DNA from 3 places in the Limibacillus halophilus genome. Region 2 is predicted to be linked to each of the others. Evidence: predicted binding sites of a transcription regulator. Region 2 holds the regulator's gene; each other region holds the start of a gene.
What was found. The regulator LexA, encoded in region 2, represses DNA repair genes until DNA is damaged. The targets are predictions, from matches to a motif close to ATGTTCTANTTTGGTTC.
Positions count from the first base shown of each region.

Region 1: the regulator LexA is predicted to act here: its motif matches at 1,237-1,253, upstream of recA (recombinase RecA).
Region 3: the regulator LexA is predicted to act here: its motif matches at 1,111-1,127, upstream of uvrA (excinuclease ABC subunit UvrA).

Region 1 is NZ_JACHXA010000002.1:323,738-326,009, reverse strand. Features, by position in the region: gene FHR98_RS04650 (patatin-like phospholipase family protein) at 1-1,094, opposite strand, end outside; gene recA (recombinase RecA) at 1,307-2,272, shown strand, end outside.
Region 2 is NZ_JACHXA010000005.1:232,343-234,614, reverse strand. Features, by position in the region: gene FHR98_RS10870 (molybdopterin molybdotransferase MoeA) at 1-766, shown strand, start outside; gene lexA (transcriptional repressor LexA) at 895-1,590, shown strand; gene FHR98_RS10860 (ComEC/Rec2 family competence protein) at 1,632-2,272, opposite strand, start outside.
Region 3 is NZ_JACHXA010000004.1:242,027-244,298, reverse strand. Features, by position in the region: gene FHR98_RS09230 (GNAT family N-acetyltransferase) at 53-502, opposite strand; gene ssb (single-stranded DNA-binding protein) at 518-994, opposite strand; gene uvrA (excinuclease ABC subunit UvrA) at 1,211-2,272, shown strand, end outside.

The DNA.
Region 1 (2,272 bases), on a different contig from region 2:
CGCGACTCAAGATCGTTGCTGTCCCATTCCAGGGCAATACCCGCGGCCACGATCGCACCCATGCTGGAGCCACCCAGAAGATCGAGCGAGCGACCTGCTTCCTGCAACGCGCGCTGCACGCCGACATGGGCAAACCCGCGTGCGCCGCCTCCGGAGAGGACGAGGCACTGGCCTTGATTCTTCATCAACCGAACCAGACGGCTGTAGTCCTGGTCATTGTTCTCTCTAAGGCGATGAACCCATCGTGTAGCGGCCAGGGCGACCGGCCAATTACGGGATGGTGTCGGAAGCTCTAAATCGGCCGCCTCGCAAATAGCCATATCCACGGGTCTGCGATCGCCGATCAAGTGGTTGTCAGGGGGGCGGGCGCTTCGACCCTTGTCCGTGCCGCTGGCAAGCAGCAACAGGCGGTCGGCTTGGCGTTTGCAGAGTCTGCGCCAGGTATCGTCGGCCTTGGTTGCCAGATAAAGGCAAAGATCGAAGTTTTCTTCCATTTCGGCGAACTGATTGCTGTCGCGAGACCCATCAGCCTCGGTAAAGATGTGGCACCTCAAACCGATAGTCTGAGCACTCCTTTGCAGACGCATGGCGATGTCGGGCCAGGGACTTGCGTCATCCAGGGGTAGCAGCGCCAGGTTGCGGACCATACGCTGCACCGGCTTACCCCGTGTCAGGCGGAGCAGGCGCTGGGCAAGCGTTTGTAAGAGCCCGTCAAAGGCGGCCGGATCGCTTGCAATCAGCGGTTTCAGCACATCGCCGGGAATACGAAGCAACTCACTGTCCCGCAGCGCGAGGACACTTGCTGAACGACGGGTCGAGGCAATTACTCCCAACTCGCCCACGCTATCGCCGGCGCTGATTTCCGTTACCAAGCGTTCCTCGGAGGTTCCAAACCCGGTGATCACGGCAAGGCGGCCGGAAAGCAACACGAAAACGGCTTCAGCTTGCTCGCCTTGTTCTATCAGCAACCGACCGCCGGGAACCGAAAGCCATTGAGATCGCTCTGCAATGCCCTGAAGCGTGGCTTCATCGCAGTTAGCAAAGATACCAAGGAGACGCAGTTTTTTTGCCAGACGGTCTCGCACGGATGACATCGACTCACTCCAGATCTGCAGCACGAATCGACTCTAGCAGGGACTGTATGAAAGGCCGTAGTCGACATGGCGAAATGTTATCGACTAACGCCAAATTGAACGTTTGTTCTCATAATGGTCCTATATTTAGGTTGAAAAATGAGAACAAAACGAGCACAATTCTTCGCATTGCGCCTTTGGAGGCGCTTGTGGGATAAGGGAGGCCGTTCGTCATGCAGAATAATTTGCGCGTCGTTGAAGGAGGAACCGTGGATAAAAACAAAGCCCTGGATGCCGCGCTGAGCCAGATTGAGCGCGCCTTCGGTAAGGGATCGATTATGCGTCTCGGTCAACAGGAGGCCGTTGAGATAGAGGCGATCTCGACCGGTTCGCTGGGTCTGGATATAGCATTGGGCATCGGCGGGCTGCCTCGGGGCAGGGTCGTTGAAATCTTTGGGCCGGAAAGCTCCGGTAAAACAACCCTCGCATTGCAGGCGATCGCAGAGGCCCAAAAGAAGGGGGGCACTTGCGCATTTGTCGATGCGGAGCATGCGCTGGACCCGGCCTATGCGGCAAAACTCGGAGTCAATATCGAAGAACTGCTGATCTCGCAGCCCGATGCCGGCGAACAGGCATTGGAGATTACCGATACGCTTGTGCGCTCGGGCGCGGTTGACGTGTTGGTGATCGATTCGGTTGCGGCCCTGGTGCCCCGGGTGGAACTGGAGGGCGATATGGGTGATCAGCAACCCGGCCTTCAGGCACGGCTCATGAGCCAGGCGCTGCGTAAATTGACAGCGTCTATAGCGCGGTCCAACACGCTGGTGATCTTCATCAACCAACTGCGTATGAAGATCGGTGTCATGTTTGGTAGCCCCGAGACGACGTCCGGCGGCAATGCCTTGAAATTCTACGCCTCGGTTCGCCTTGATATCCGCCGTATTGGTGCCGTGAAGGACAAGGGTGATATTGTCGGCAACCAAACCCGGGTTAAGGTGGTGAAGAACAAAGTGGCGCCGCCCTTCCGGGTGGTGGAGTTCGACATCATGTACGGTCAGGGCATCTCAAAGACAGGTGAGTTGATCGATTTGGGCGTACAGGCCAACATCATCGAAAAGTCGGGCTCCTGGTTCTCTTACGACGGCCAACGCATCGGTCAGGGCCGGGAGAACGCCAAACAGTTCATGCAAGACAATCCC
Region 2 (2,272 bases):
CGGCACGCGCCTTGGTGCCCGTGAAATCGGTCTTGCCGCCGCCATGAACAGGCCATGGCTGCCGCTTCGCAGACGCCCACGGATCGCACTTCTGGCAACGGGCGATGAAGTCGTGATGCCAGGCGATCCTATTCGGGAAAATCAGATTGTCAGCTCCAACGTCTTGGCGCTGGCAGCCTTGATCGAGCAGGCTGGCGGCGTCGCGGTCAATTTGGGTATCGCGGCGGACCGGGAAGACGCTCTGGATAATTTACGTGACCGCGCGCGCGGCTGCGATCTGTTGATTACGACAGGCGGGGCTTCCGTCGGCAAACATGATCTCGTTCAGTCGGCCCTGCAGCGGTCCGATCTATCGCTTGATTTCTGGAAGATAGCGATGCGTCCCGGCAAACCGCTGATGTTTGGCAGATGGCCTGAATTACCCGTACTGGGCTTGCCCGGCAACCCGGTTTCCAGCCTCGTATGCGGATATCTTTTCTTGCTGCCGATTATGGCCAAGCTCTTGGGCGCTCCCGATATTGCCCTAAGCGAGGAAACGGGATTGCTCGAGCATGATTTGAAAGAGAATGATCGACGCCAGGATTACCTGCGCGCTCTTTTTGTCGAACCTGACGGAAATGGCCCAAAGCTCAAAGTTTTCGAACGGCAGGACAGTTCGATGCTGGCAACGCTACAACACGCGGATGCCTTGATCATACGCCGCCCGCAGGCCAGAGCGGCCAAGGCCGGTGAGACCTGCTCCTTCCTTCGCCTGCCCCGGCCATGAAGCGCGCACACCCTTTGGCTCACGACTCGCAACAGTCATAAAAATGCTTGACCGGCGCAATGGAACTAAACTAGAACATTTATAACGTTTCTATTTTGTTCTTGTCTTGCCTGAACGGGGAATGCGCGATGTTGACGCGGAAACAACGGGAACTACTACTCTACATTCACGGTCATCTATCCGAGAATGGCGTTTCCCCCTCCTTCGATGAAATGAAGGACGCGCTGGGTCTCAAATCCAAGTCTGGCATTCACCGTTTGATCAGCGGATTGGAGGAACGTGGCTTTATTCGGCGGCTTGCCCATAGGGCCCGCGCAATTGAAGTACTGCGTTTGCCGGAAGACCATGATCAGTCACATGACCTTGGCCATGATACAAATGTCATTCATGGTGTGTTCGGACGCGTACAACGCCTGCCCTCACTGGCGGGTGACGGCAGCAATCGCCAACTACCATTGTACGGCCGAATCGCGGCAGGTACGCCGATTGAAGCTTTGCGCGATACCAGCAACTTCGTCGATGTCCCAGCAACCATGTTGGGCAATCGCGCGGAATACTATGCGCTGGAGGTTGAGGGCGATTCGATGATCGAGGCTGGTATCTTCGACGGCGATACGGTGATCATCGAAAGGTGTGAAACAGCAGAGAACGGCGCGATCGTCGTAGCCTTGGTCGATGATGGCGAGGTCACCTTGAAACGTATCAGAAGGCGCGGCCAGTCAATCGCATTGGAACCAGCCAACAAGAGTTATGAAACCCGAATCTTCCCGCCCGACCGCGTTCAAGTTCAAGGCAAACTCGTGGGGCTGTTAAGGCGCTATTGAGTGGTGTACTGCAGTTAGTATCACGAACCAGCACAATCACTCTAATCCGGACCACCGCTCCAAGGACGCAGTCCGCGCAGGCTTTCGACGGTTCGATATGTGACTGATGCGCGCTGGGCATCCAACCAAAAGGCGTGCGTACCGTTCCTCCAGAAATCAAAGCGGTCGAAAAGCCGGTCGCTGGGAATATCGTCGCAGTGTGCGCTACGAACCGGCTCCAGGCTTATGACCAGAGCCGCGCGCCGGCAGTCCTCCTCCAATCCACGCCCGTCAAAGGAAATTGCGACCGGCCATCCATCCTTGCGATAGAGACACCCCAATCCATCGCAGCTCAGCCAATCGTTACGATCACCCTTTTCATCCCAGGCGAAAACGGATTGGCTGCCAAGCGCCTCCATCCAGATTTGCCGCTCGAAAGTTTGGCGTCTGAGAGTGGAGAAGCCGTAGTGACCATTCGGGCCGCGCAGTGCAACCAGATCGGCGGACTCGTCAATGATAATGTCAGGAGGAGTGCGAGACAGCGGCGCGCCAAGACTCAAAAGGATGATTGGTAGTGCGATGTAGCGCCACGGCCTGCGCCAGATACACAACCAAAGCCCAGCCACGGCGATCACGACCAAAGGCAGGGTCGGCAAACTGGGTATCTTCACGACGGCGCCTGGCAAGCTGGCAACATAGTGAG
Region 3 (2,272 bases), on a different contig from region 2:
GCCAGAAGGCGATCTGGAGCAAGGTGTTTTTTCCCGCGCGCTTCAAGCGTGTCTAACTGCGATCCAGCCGCATATCGATGTGCTCGATTCCGGCATCGTCATAGGGATCGGAGACCCTGGAAAACCCAAAACCCGCATAGAATTTTTCCTGCGCCGACTGCGCGGACAAGTGCACGGAAGGACGTCCCCACCGGCGCGCTGTCTCTTCAAGGGCCGCGACCAGCATCCGCCGACCGTACCCTCGACCACGTGCGCTCGGGGCTAAAACGACCCGGCCGATTGTGACCGACCGCCCTTGCGCGCCGGGCAACAAGCGCAGCGTACCGATAATGCGCTCTTCCCGATCCAACCACAGCAGATGAAGCCCAGCCTGATCCTGGTCATCCATATCCTGAAAAAAGGAACGCTGTTCTAGAATGAATACATCGGCACGCAGCTTTAAAAGTGCGTAGAGTTCTTCCTTTTCAAGCTCGGCAAATTTACGCCAGAGCAGCGAGCACATGGTCCGAGCAATTCTTTAGAATGGAATCTCGTCATCAAGGTCGCCGCCGGACGAACCGCCGGACGCAGAGGACGACCCCCCACCCGACGAGCCGCTGCCATAATCATCACCGCTATAGCTTCCGCCACCGCCGCCCTCGCCGCGTCCGTCGAGCATCGTCAGTTCACCGCGATAGCGTTGGAGCACGATCTCCGTCGTATAATTTTCCTTACCATCCTGGCCGGTCCATTTGCGTGTTTGCAACTGACCTTCCAGGTAAACCTTCGCGCCCTTCTTGAGGTACTTCTCAATGACATCCACCAATCGGTCATTGAAGACCACAATGCGATGCCATTCTGTGCGTTCTCGGCGCTCTCCGCTCTGCCGGTCACGCCAGGTCTCGTTGGTTGCGAGAGTGAAGTTTGCAACCTTGGTGCCGTCGTTCGTGGTACGGATCTCCGGGTCTCGGCCGAGATTCCCGATTAAAATTACTTTGTTGACGCTTCCGGCCATGACGTACGGCACTCCCCTTGAAACACATTGCTTAGAAATACGAGCCCTATAAAGGCTCGCCGAGAGCGCACTCTAGACCGGAGAAGTGGGCCCTGTCACCCGTGAAGGCGCAATGAGAAAATAAAGTGAACATCCAGGAGTGGCAATGCCTCGCTGCTTGCGCCATATTGCCTCTAACAACGAACCCATACCTTATAGCAATCGGAACCAGGTGCCTTGAGCGAAAAGCCAACGTCTGCCCCCGTCATCGCCGTGCGAGGGGCCCGCGAACATAATCTTAAATCCGTCAATGTTGATTTACCGCGCGAAAAACTCGTGGTCATCACCGGTCTGTCGGGATCAGGCAAATCGTCCCTGGCTTTTGATACGATCTACGCCGAGGGCCAAAGACGCTATGTAGAATCCTTATCAGCCTACGCTCGGCAGTTTTTGGAGCTTATGCAAAAGCCGGACGTCGATTCTATCGAGGGCCTTTCTCCCGCGATATCGATCGAGCAGAAAACAACGTCGAAAAACCCGCGCTCTACAGTGGGTACCGTGACGGAAATTTATGACTATCTGCGCTTACTCTACGCACGGGTTGGCATTCCTTATTCACCGGCAACTGGCTTGCCAATTGAAAGCCAAACTGTCAGCCAGATGGTTGACCGTGTGATGGCCTTGAAGGAAGGAACCCGTTTGTACCTACTTGCACCCATCGTGCGAGGCCGGAAAGGGGAGTATCGCAAAGAACTTCTGGATCTCCGCAAGCGCGGATTTCAACGTGTGAAGATCGACGGCGAAATCCACGATATCGAAAACGCGCCGGAACTGGATAAGAAGCGCAAGCACGATATCGAGGTCGTCGTGGATCGCTTGGTGGTTCGCGACGGTTTAGAAAGCAGACTGGCGGATTCCTTTGAGACCGCTCTTACTCTGGCCGACGGTTTGGCTTTCACCGAGGATGCGGATTCAGGCGAAAGGGTGACCTACTCCGCAAAATTTGCCTGCCCGGTTTCCGGCTTCACGATCGACGAGATTGAGCCTCGCCTCTTTTCCTTTAACAATCCCTTCGGCGCTTGTCCCGCATGTGACGGTTTGGGGTCCACACTCTACTTCGATCCCTCCATGGTGGTGCCCGAAGGAAATCGTTCGTTGCGACAGGGAGCCATCGCACCCTGGGCGAACTCAACCTCTCCCTATTACAAACAAACGCTCGATAGCCTCGCCAAGCACTACAAGGTTTCAGTCACCACAAATTGGGAGGACCTTCCGGAAGCGGTACAGCACGCCCTCCTC